Regions from separate parts of the Paenibacillus sp. FSL W8-0919 genome, predicted to be linked through region 3. Evidence: predicted binding sites of a transcription regulator. Region 3 holds the regulator's gene; each other region holds the start of a gene.
The links. The regulator Rex, encoded in region 3, represses fermentation and respiration genes when NADH is low (regulators of the CRP and FNR family bind a similar motif). The targets are predictions, from matches to a motif close to TTGTGAAATATTTCACAA.

Region 1: the regulator Rex is predicted to act here: its motif matches at 1,747-1,764, upstream of nirB (nitrite reductase large subunit NirB).
Region 2: the regulator Rex is predicted to act here: its motif matches at 1,209-1,226, upstream of NST44_RS06950 (cytochrome ubiquinol oxidase subunit I).

What each region holds. Positions count from the first base shown of each region.
Region 1 covers NZ_JBBOPV010000001.1:5,640,016-5,643,298, forward strand. The annotation lists gene nirB (nitrite reductase large subunit NirB) at 1-1,664, opposite strand, end outside; gene NST44_RS25650 (hypothetical protein) at 1,842-2,504, opposite strand; gene NST44_RS25655 (winged helix-turn-helix transcriptional regulator) at 2,814-3,134, opposite strand.
Region 2 covers NZ_JBBOPV010000001.1:1,595,054-1,598,336, forward strand. The annotation lists gene ade (adenine deaminase) at 1-988, shown strand, start outside; gene NST44_RS06950 (cytochrome ubiquinol oxidase subunit I) at 1,306-2,709, shown strand; gene cydB (cytochrome d ubiquinol oxidase subunit II) at 2,696-3,283, shown strand, end outside.
Region 3 covers NZ_JBBOPV010000001.1:5,461,952-5,465,234, forward strand. The annotation lists gene NST44_RS24690 (amidohydrolase) at 1-1,032, opposite strand, end outside; gene NST44_RS24695 (redox-sensing transcriptional repressor Rex) at 1,010-1,672, opposite strand; gene dinG (ATP-dependent DNA helicase DinG) at 1,741-3,283, opposite strand, start outside.

The DNA.
Region 1 (3,283 bases), 180 kb from region 3:
ATCCGCTCATTCACAAACCTCGACTCGCGCTCCTCCCGGTGCGTCAGCGGGTTCAGCATGGTCAGGTAGTAGTTTAGCGCCGGACGGCATTTCGAGCACCCTTCCGGATTGCTCCAATCCAGAACATGCATGACCTCTTTCGTGGTGGTCAAGCCTTTGGCCCGGATCTCCGCAACGATGGTATCCCGGTCGAGCGTCGTGCACGGGCAGATTCCCTGCTTGGCTGCCGTCGTAAAGCCGTCTCCCAATACGCTCTGGAGAATCTGCTCTACCACAGGCTTACAACCGCCGCAAGACCGCGTCGCCCCGGTGCATGCCTTGATCTCATCCACGGTGGTCATTCCCTGAACCGTGATGGCGTCCACGATCGCTTTCTTTGTCACGCCGTTGCAGCCGCACACGATTTCGTCGTCAGGCATTTGCGCGATGCGCGTCGCCGCGTCCGCCCCTTTTCCGGCACAGCCGCCGCCCATAATCGAGTGATAGATGTCGTCGGTCATCTGCGCCTTTTTTCGTATCAAAGACTGCAGATTGGCTGATTCGCTCACATCCCCGAACAAAATGGCACCAACGATCATTCCGTCCCTGAGCAGGATTTTCTTATAGGTTTTCTTCCAATCATCCTTGGCGAGAACAACGTCATGCTCCGGCTGCTCGATAAATTCCCCGGCCGAGAATACGTCTACTCCGCTAACCTTTAATTTGGTCGACACAATCGACCCTTCATAAGGAGGGGTGTCCACGCCGCATAACCGCTTGGCCAGCACTTGTCCTTGCTCGAATAACGGCGCAACAAGCCCGTAGCATACGCCGCGGTGCTCGCAGCATTCGCCGACGGCGTACACATCCTGCATCGAAGTTCGCAGATGGTCGTCCACGACGATGCCCCGCCGGACCTCGATCCCGCTCGCCTGCGCTACCTCCGTATTGGCACGGATGCCGACAGCCATGACGACCAAATCCGCGTCCAGCTCATCGCCGTCCTTGAAACGAAGACCGGTTACCCGCGTATCCCCCAATACCTCAACCGTCTGTTTTCCTAATAAAAAGCGGATGCCCTGCTGCTCAAGCTCATGCTGCAGCATCTGCGCCGCCACGGAATCGAGCTGGCTCTCCATAAGATCGTTCATCAGATGCACAACGGTCACGTCCATGCCGAGACTCACGAGGCCTTTGGCAGCCTCCAATCCCAGTAATCCCCCTCCGATGACCGCAGCTTTCCGGTACGTTTTCGCTGCCTGAAGCATCCGGGTGCAGTCGGCGATATTTCGAAAGCCGATAACGCCTTCTTTGTCGCTGCCGGGTACCGGCAATATGAAGGGCTTGGATCCCGTTGCGATTATGACATGATCATAGGGAACAGCCATCCCGTTGTCCGTCATGACAACCTTGGCGGCTTCATCAATCCGCTGCGCGCTTGTTCCCGTATGCAGCGTAATTCCGTTATCTTCATACCATTTCCAATCATTCAAGACGATGTCATCCAGCGTTTTGCTGCCTTCAAGCACATAAGAGAGCATAATCCGGTTGTAATTCGGGTGCGGCTCCTGGCCGATCACGGTAATATCGAATGCCCCGCTAAGCTTTAAAATTTGCTCGACCGTGCTGATTCCTGCGATCCCGTTGCCGATGACCACTAGCTTTTGTTTTTTTGCTGCTGGCATGGTTATTCCTCCCACACTGTATTGTTGCGTTATCCCCATCCAATCCTTTCAAATTGATTATATCGTCTTATGCCCGAATTATTTGTGATATATTTCACACTCTTAGTTAAAATTTTTAATACTCAGCAAAAATAACCCCGCCTCAACAGGAAGGCAAGGTTTCATCCTTTCGAATGCCTATATCATGCGGGCTTCCATGAACTCCCGTCTTCCGTTCGTTTTCAAATAGGGCATAATCCCCGCATATCCGGCAGCGTTCAGGTTCACTCCGGTCACCCAATTGCCTGCAAGCTCTTCCCCCTGGGCCCCGGCGATGACCACCGGTGCGGGAATCAGCTCCTGATACAGCGGAATCCCCGCCCGGATCGCCTTAAATGCTTTCCCGCTCTGCAAGAAGGGAATTGCACTGCTGTACGTAGGCACGAAATACTTGCCGATCACTTCAAGCTCCTCTCCGTCATAAAAGGGCTCCCCGCCTATAAACGGATGCAGCATGAGGATATTTTCATAATGCGACCAGATGAGCATCTGCAGCAATCGCCTCGCCCCGCTGCCTTCCAGTCTGTCTCCGATCTGCACGCCGTACTTCTCATAATCGATAAATTTCCAGCCGCGCGGACCCTTCACCCATTTCTGAAACATGCCTCCACCCTCTCCGCTCCGTCCGGGTTGATCTGGGCTTGTTCCTTTTAAAACCGTCAACCGCTCCTCAACGGCATGCTGGCCCAGCATATGGCGAGTCTTCTCCACAATATGCCTAACCTTGAGCGAAGCGTTTGCAAGCTCGGCGATGTCTTCTTGTCCATATTGAAAATAGGAAATATAACCGCGTTCCATCATTAAGATCGCCTCCTTCGACTGGCGTCAAGCGGATCTACTGACATCATATAAACGAACGGCGGGGTTGGTGCATGTCCGGTTAGGTTTTCCCGTTTTTTTCTTTCCAATCCCCCATCTAGCCGCATAAGAATAACGTCTACCGACGCACGCTCAAAGGAGACAGACCGCGTTTCGCGGTCGTTTCTCTTGTGATATCAGCCAGCAAATCCTCCGGAACGTTTATAGATCTGATATTAAATAAAAAAAGAACCCTGATATGAGTTGTTCTCATGTCAGGGTTCCGCTAGTGATGGGAACGCCGCCGATGGATCATTTCTCGACCCATTGTTCAGCCCAGGAAGCAATCTGCTCCATGACCGGGCGAAGCGCTTTGCCTTTCTCCGTAAGCTCGTATTCAATACGAACCGGCGTTTCGGGGTACACATGACGAATCAAAATTCCTTCGCATTCCAGATCCTTCATCCGCTCCGACAGCATCTTGTCACTCATGGACGGAATCAGATTGGAGATGTCTTTAAAACGCTTCGGACCGCTCATCAACGTCTGGATAATCAATCCGTTCCACCGTTTACCCAGAAAAGAAAACGCGGATTCAAAGCGGGGACACAGCGAAATGTTTGTAACTTCCATATCCTTTCACCTCTTTACGAAGTCACCTTGTGTTCAAAAAGTTATTCGTTTATCGTGAGATCGAAAAACTTACGATTAGTTAGTATGTTTCATTTTAACACATTTTCGGGAAGCTGAAAACCACCTGGCCCCTTTTTCCCATAAATTCA
Region 2 (3,283 bases), 3.9 Mb from region 3:
GGATAAGGTGCGCACGGACAACATGTCGCTCATTACCGACGATGTATACCCGCAGACGCTGGTGCGGCTCGGCCATATGAACCATATCGTGCGGCGGGCGATGGAAGAAGGGGTTGACCCCGTAACCGCGATTCAAATGGGCACGATCAACGTTGCGCGCTATTTCGGAATGGAACTGGACCTTGGCAGCGTCTCGCCGGGGAAATCGGCGGACATCCTGCTCATTGACGATTTGAAGCGCATGGTTCCATCGGTCGTCATTGCCGATGGCGAGGTCGTTGCGGAGAACGGCCGCCTCGTGGTGGAGTTTCCGTCCTACCAATATCCGGAGAAGGCTTATCAATCGGTGCGTCTAGCCCGGGCCCTCACCCCGGAAGATTTCCTGCTCCGCAGCAAATCGGGTTCGGCTGCGCGAACGGAAGTCAATGTCGTGCGCGTCATTGAGAACAGTGCCCGTACAGCTAAAATGACGGCGGTTCTCCCGGTGGAGGACGGTATCATCCAGCCGGACCTGGAGCAGGACGTCGTGCAGCTTGCTTGCATCGAGCGTCACCGCGGAACCGGGCAAATCTCGCTAGGGTTCGCGAGCGGCTTCGGTCTGAAGTCGGGTGCGGTCGCTTCGACCGTGGCCCATGACAGCCACAACCTGCTGGTGATGGGCACGAATGTGGACGATATGGCATTTGCCGCCAATGAGCTGGCGGCTTGCGGCGGCGGCATGATCGTCGTCCGGGACGGGAAGGTGCTGGCGAAGGTGGCTATGCCGATCGCCGGCCTTTTGGCTGACCGTCCGGTGGAAGTCGTGGCCGAGGAAGTGGCGGCGCTGGAGGATGCCTGGAAGGAGCTTGGTTGCTTCATCAACGCGCCGTTCATGACCTTCTCCCTCATCGCGCTCCCGGTCATTCCGGAAATCCGCATCACGAACCGCGGGATTGCGGATGTGATAGAGTTTAAGCTGATCGAGACTGAGGTGGGTCCGGTTCAATAAAATGTACAAGCTAATGCAATGATCTGCATGCCGCATCGTACGAGCAATAACGACGAGGGTCGTGCAGCAGTGATGAGGAACGACGCGCGCCGGGAGAGGCACGTGGTATAGTATACAAGGGGCAGGCTCACCAGGGATGGCGGGCCTGTCCCTTTTAAGTTCGGGACTTCGTGATTTTTGTCACAAATTTATAACTTTTTATCCGTTTTCGACCCCGAGATTGTGATGTTTATCACAATCCTTCCTGCTCCAGTCTGCGACAATACCAAAAGAATCAAATTTAAAATGATGACGTGAGCTAAAGGAAGGGGTATGTTATGGATCCGGTGATGCTGGCGCGAATACAGTTCGCATCGACAACCATTTTTCACTTTATTTTCGTACCGATCTCCATCGGGTTGGCGTTTTTGATCGCCGTCATGGAGACGATGTACGTTGTCAAAGGCCAGGACGTGTATAAACGGATGGCCAAATTCTGGGGCAAGCTGTTTCTCATTAACTTTGCGGTCGGCGTAGTGACGGGGATTCTGCAGGAATTCCAGTTCGGCATGAACTGGTCCGATTATTCCCGGTTCGTCGGGGACGTGTTTGGCGCGCCGCTGGCGATCGAGGCACTGCTGGCCTTTTTCCTCGAATCGACGTTCATCGGCCTGTGGATCTTCGGCTGGGACCGGCTTTCGAAGAAGGTCCATCTGCTGAGCATCTGGCTGGTGTCCTTCGGCACCTTGATGTCGGCGTTCTGGATTCTGGCCGCCAACTCGTTCATGCAGCGTCCGGTCGGATTCGAGATCAACAACGGTCGGGCGGAGATGAACGACTTTTTCGCGCTGATCACGAACGGTCAGCTGCTGGTGGAGTTCCCGCATACGATTTTCGGGGCGCTGGCTACCGGCGCTTTCCTCGTAGCCGGGGTGAGCGCGTATAAGCTGATGAAGAAGCAGGACTTGGACTTTTTCAAAAGATCGTTCAACCTCGCGATTGTGGTTGGCCTGATTACCTCCATTCTGGTTGCGGTGTTCGGCCACCAGCAGGCGCAGTACCTCGTGCAGACTCAGCCGATGAAGATGGCTGCTGCGGAGGGCCTGTGGGAAACGAGCGAGGACCCGGCGCCGTGGACGGTCTTTGCGTCGATCGATCCGGATAAGCAGGAGAACTCGGCGGAATTCAAAGTCCCGTATTTGCTCAGCTTCCTGTCTTACAGCAAATTTAGCGGCGAAGTGATCGGGATGAAAGAGCTGCAGTACCAGTACGAGCAGGAATACGGCCCGGGCGATTATATTCCTCCGGTGCGCACGACCTTCTGGAGCTTCCGGATTATGGTGGCGGCCGGAACGGCCATGATTCTGCTTGGTCTGTACGGTGCTTGGCTGATGCTGCGCAAAAAGGTCGAGCAGGCCGGGAAGTGGTTCCTGAGCATGATGCTGATTGGCATCTCCCTGCCGATCATAGCGAACAGCTCGGGCTGGATTATGACGGAGATCGGGCGCCAGCCGTGGACGGTGTTCGGGCTCATTACGACGGAGAACAGCATTTCGCCGAATGTCAGCGCCGGGTCGATTCTGTTCTCGCTGATCGTGTTTACGGCGATTTACGCGGTGCTGGCGGCTGTCATGGCCTATCTGTTCGTCAAGGTGATTAAGAAAGGGCCGTATGCGGAGGAGGCGGACCACCGCCACGCAAGCGATCCGTTTAACAAGGAGGGCTACAATGCTGTCTCTTAATGAAGTATGGTTTGTGCTGGTTGCGGTATTGTTTATCGGGTTCTTTTTTCTCGAGGGCTTTGATTTCGGCGTTGGGATGTCCACGCAGCTTCTGGCCAAAAGCGACACGGAGCGCCGCGTGCTCATCAATTCCATCGGCCCGTTCTGGGACGCGAACGAGGTATGGCTGCTAACGGCAGGGGGCGCGATGTTCGCGGCGTTCCCGAACTGGTACGCGACCTTGTTCAGCGGGTTCTACATTCCGCTTGTCTTCCTCCTGCTGGCCTTGATCGGCCGCGGCGTAGCCTTTGAGTTCCGGGGGAAGGTGGGGAATGCCCGCTGGAAAAGGGTATGGGACGGCGCCATTTTCACAGGCAGCGTGCTGCCTCCGTTCCTGCTCGGCGTCGTATTTGCCTGCCTGATCCAGGGGCTGCCGATTAACGAAGCAATGGAAATGCACGCCGGTTTCTTCGATATCGTCAATGCCTATACGGTGGTTGGCGGGCTGACGATGACGCTGCTGTGCCTGCTGCACGGCTTGATGTTCACGACGCTTCGCACGACCTCGGACTTGCAAGAGCGCGCACGCTCCATG
Region 3 (3,283 bases):
ATACTCGCTTCCCATTCGAAGCGCTTCGGCTGCCGGAATAGCCGTCGGATCGCCGCTGACGCCCTTGTGGATAAGGGCGGCCAGGCGCATTTCTTCGAACATGTCCAGGTTGTTATTGCTCGCTGGTCCATCGGTTCCTAGGGACACTGTCACACCTGCTTTCAACAGCTCGGGAACACGCGCAACACCGCTGGCCAGCTTCAGGTTGCTGCCGGGGTTATGGGATACCGCGACATCATGCTTAGCCAATATTTCAATCTCTTCGTCCGTCAAATGCACCGCATGCGCAACCAGCGTCGGACGCGAGAACACGCCGAGCTTCTCCAGATGGGCCACCGGACGCTGTCCGTAGTCATTCACATTCTGCTGCACTTCGGCTGCCGTTTCGGACATATGGGTATGAATCGGCAGATTCAAATCATGCGCCGCTTGAACGAATTTCTCAATGAAGTCTGGCGGGCAGGTGTAAGGCGCATGCGGCGAAATCATCGTCGTAATCCGGCCCTCCGCCTGACCGTGCCAGTCCTTTGCAAAGGCAATCGCCTCATCCAGCTTCTGCTTCTGTACTTCCGGAGGACACAGCCCGATGACGCCTCTTGTCAGCACTCCCCGCATTCCGGAGTCTTGGACAACCTTGGCGACCTGATCCATATGGTCATACATGTCAACGAAGGTTGTCGTACCGCCCTTCAGCATCTCGAGCACCGAGAGCGAAGTGCCCCAAAATACATCGTCGGCCGTAAACTTCGCTTCCATCGGCCACATTTTCTCCTGCAGCCAAACTTGCAGGGCCAGATCATCGCCAAAGCCGCGAAGCAGCGACATGGCTGCATGTCCATGCGTGTTGACCAGCCCTGGAAGGAATAACAGATGCGTTCCGTCCATCACCTGGGTTTCTGCATCGACCTGAGGCTCCTCTTCCCCCAAATACGTGATGCGGTCGTCCTCCACAACCATATACCCGCGGAGAACCGGCTGTCCTTCCTGAAGCACGGCAAATGTTCCGTTCTTAACCATCCACTTCGTTGTCATGCTGCGCATCCTCCTTCCCATTGTCCAAATAGTAAGCCAGACTTTGCAGATCCGTCGTAAAATCCGCGGTGTGAATGCGGATATGAGGCGGCGCCTTCAGAATCGTCGGGGCAAAATTCAAAATCGCCTCGATTCCGGCGTTGATCAGCTGATTGGCTACGTTTTGCGCTTCAAAATCCGGTACCGTAATGATCCCGATTCGAATGCCGTATTCCTGGACCGTCTTGTCCAGCTCTTCCATCGGCTGCACCGTCAAGTTATTGATCTTCAGCCCGATTTTCGGAGGATACGAATCGAAAATCGCCACAATCTTCATATTATCTTTCAGAAACGCGTTGTAATTGGATAGCGCATGTCCGAGATTGCCCGCACCCACCAGCGCAACGTTGATCTTCTGGTCCAGCTTCAAGATTTGGCGGATTTTCTCAATGAGATAGGAGACATCATACCCGATGCCCTTCCGGCCGAAATCCCCGAAATAGGCCAAATCCTTGCGGATTTGGGCCGGGTTCAGGTCGAGCTTCTGCCCAAGCTCCTGTGAGGAGACGGTGGACACCTCCCGCTTATGAAGCTCATTCAAATAGCGCAAATAGACTGGCAATCTGCGGACTACGGCCTCTGAAATTTTATCCGATTTCATGCATGCTCCCCCTATTAATAGGATGATAGTTCATCGCTTCCAATATAAAGCCTTGCTCCCCTTTAGGTTCACTCTTTTTCATTCTCCCTTTCCTCGAGCCACTGCGCAATACGGGGGACGATCCCCTCGGTCGGCATATGCTCCATTTTCGGTCCGGGCAGGGAATACAAGAAGTATTTTCCATAATACGATTCGATTACCCGGGTATCGTAGACGATCACGATTCCCTTATCGTGGGCGGTCCGAACAAGCCGCCCGAAGCCCTGCTTGAAGCGGATGACCGCTTGCGGCACCGACAGCTTCATGAACGGGTTCTTCTTCTGCTGCTGCAGCAGCTCGCTCTTCGCCTCGACCAGCGGATGGTTGGGCGGCTGGAACGGCAGCCGGACAATCGCCAGGCAGGTCAGCGCTTCTCCGGGAATGTCAACACCCTCCCAGAAGGAGCTGGTCCCGAGCAGAACCGACGCGCTGCTATCCTGGAACCGGCGTATCAGCTTCGTACGGCTCGTACCATCCATTCCCTGACCAAGCACCGTAATATCGCTGGCAGCCAGCGCTTCCTTCAGCGGCTCGTGCACCTGACGAAGCATCCGGTACGACGTAAACAGGACGAGCATACGACCTTGGGTCGCTATTGCCGCTTCAGAGAGCGACTTCACAAGCGTATCCACAAATACCGCATCCCCCACGGAGCCCTTCACGCTTGGAAAATCCCGCGGAATGACAAGAAGCGCCTGCTCCCTGTAATTGAACGGGGACGGCAGCTGAACCGTGTTCAGATTCCCTGCGTCCGCCGCCTCCTGGAGCCCTAGATTATCGATCATGAATTGAAACGATTTATCGACCGACAGCGTCGCCGATGTCAGAATCACGCTCCGCTTCTTGTCAAAAAACAATTCCTTCAAATGCTTGCTCACATCAACGGGCACGGCGTAGAGCTGCAGCGACTTGCTGCGGAAATTGCCGTTGGCCTCCATCCAGTATACGGTTCCTTCGTCATTCAGAGCCATGAAGGACCGCAAATCCTCGCGATGCGCAGCCAGATCCTTAAACAAGCCCGACAGGTCAGTCAGCAGGCTGTCCGCACTGTAATCGTCAAGCTCTTCCTTCATCTCGGCGATCAGCTTGTCTCCCTTGCGAACGACGTCTCCCAGCGTCACGTGAATCTGCTGTTCCAGCTCGGCGAGCGCTCCCCAATCCTTCGGCTTCTTCGCAGGCGAGAGCCGCAGCGTATATTGCCCTGCATCTCCAGGAGAAGCATCGCCGCGTTCCGGAAGCAGCCCGAACAGCTGGTCGCTGAGTCGGTCCCAAGTTTCTTTCACCGTGATCAGATCAGGATAGATCCGGTCGATGACCGCCGACCATTCCCCGGATTTCTCATGGGGAGAAGCCTGGAGCAGCTGCCGCAGCGCAGGGAGCTGCCCGCTTCGGCTGTCCTTGTATAGACGCGTCAATGTATGAACCACCGTAAAATATTTCATCTGCAGCCCGAGATGCTTGCCGGCCACATCCTCCAAATGATGGGCTTCGTCGATGACGAGCCGCTCGTAGCTCGGAAGCATTTGGTGGTTCGCTTTTACATCGGTAAACAGCTTGGAATGATTCGTGATC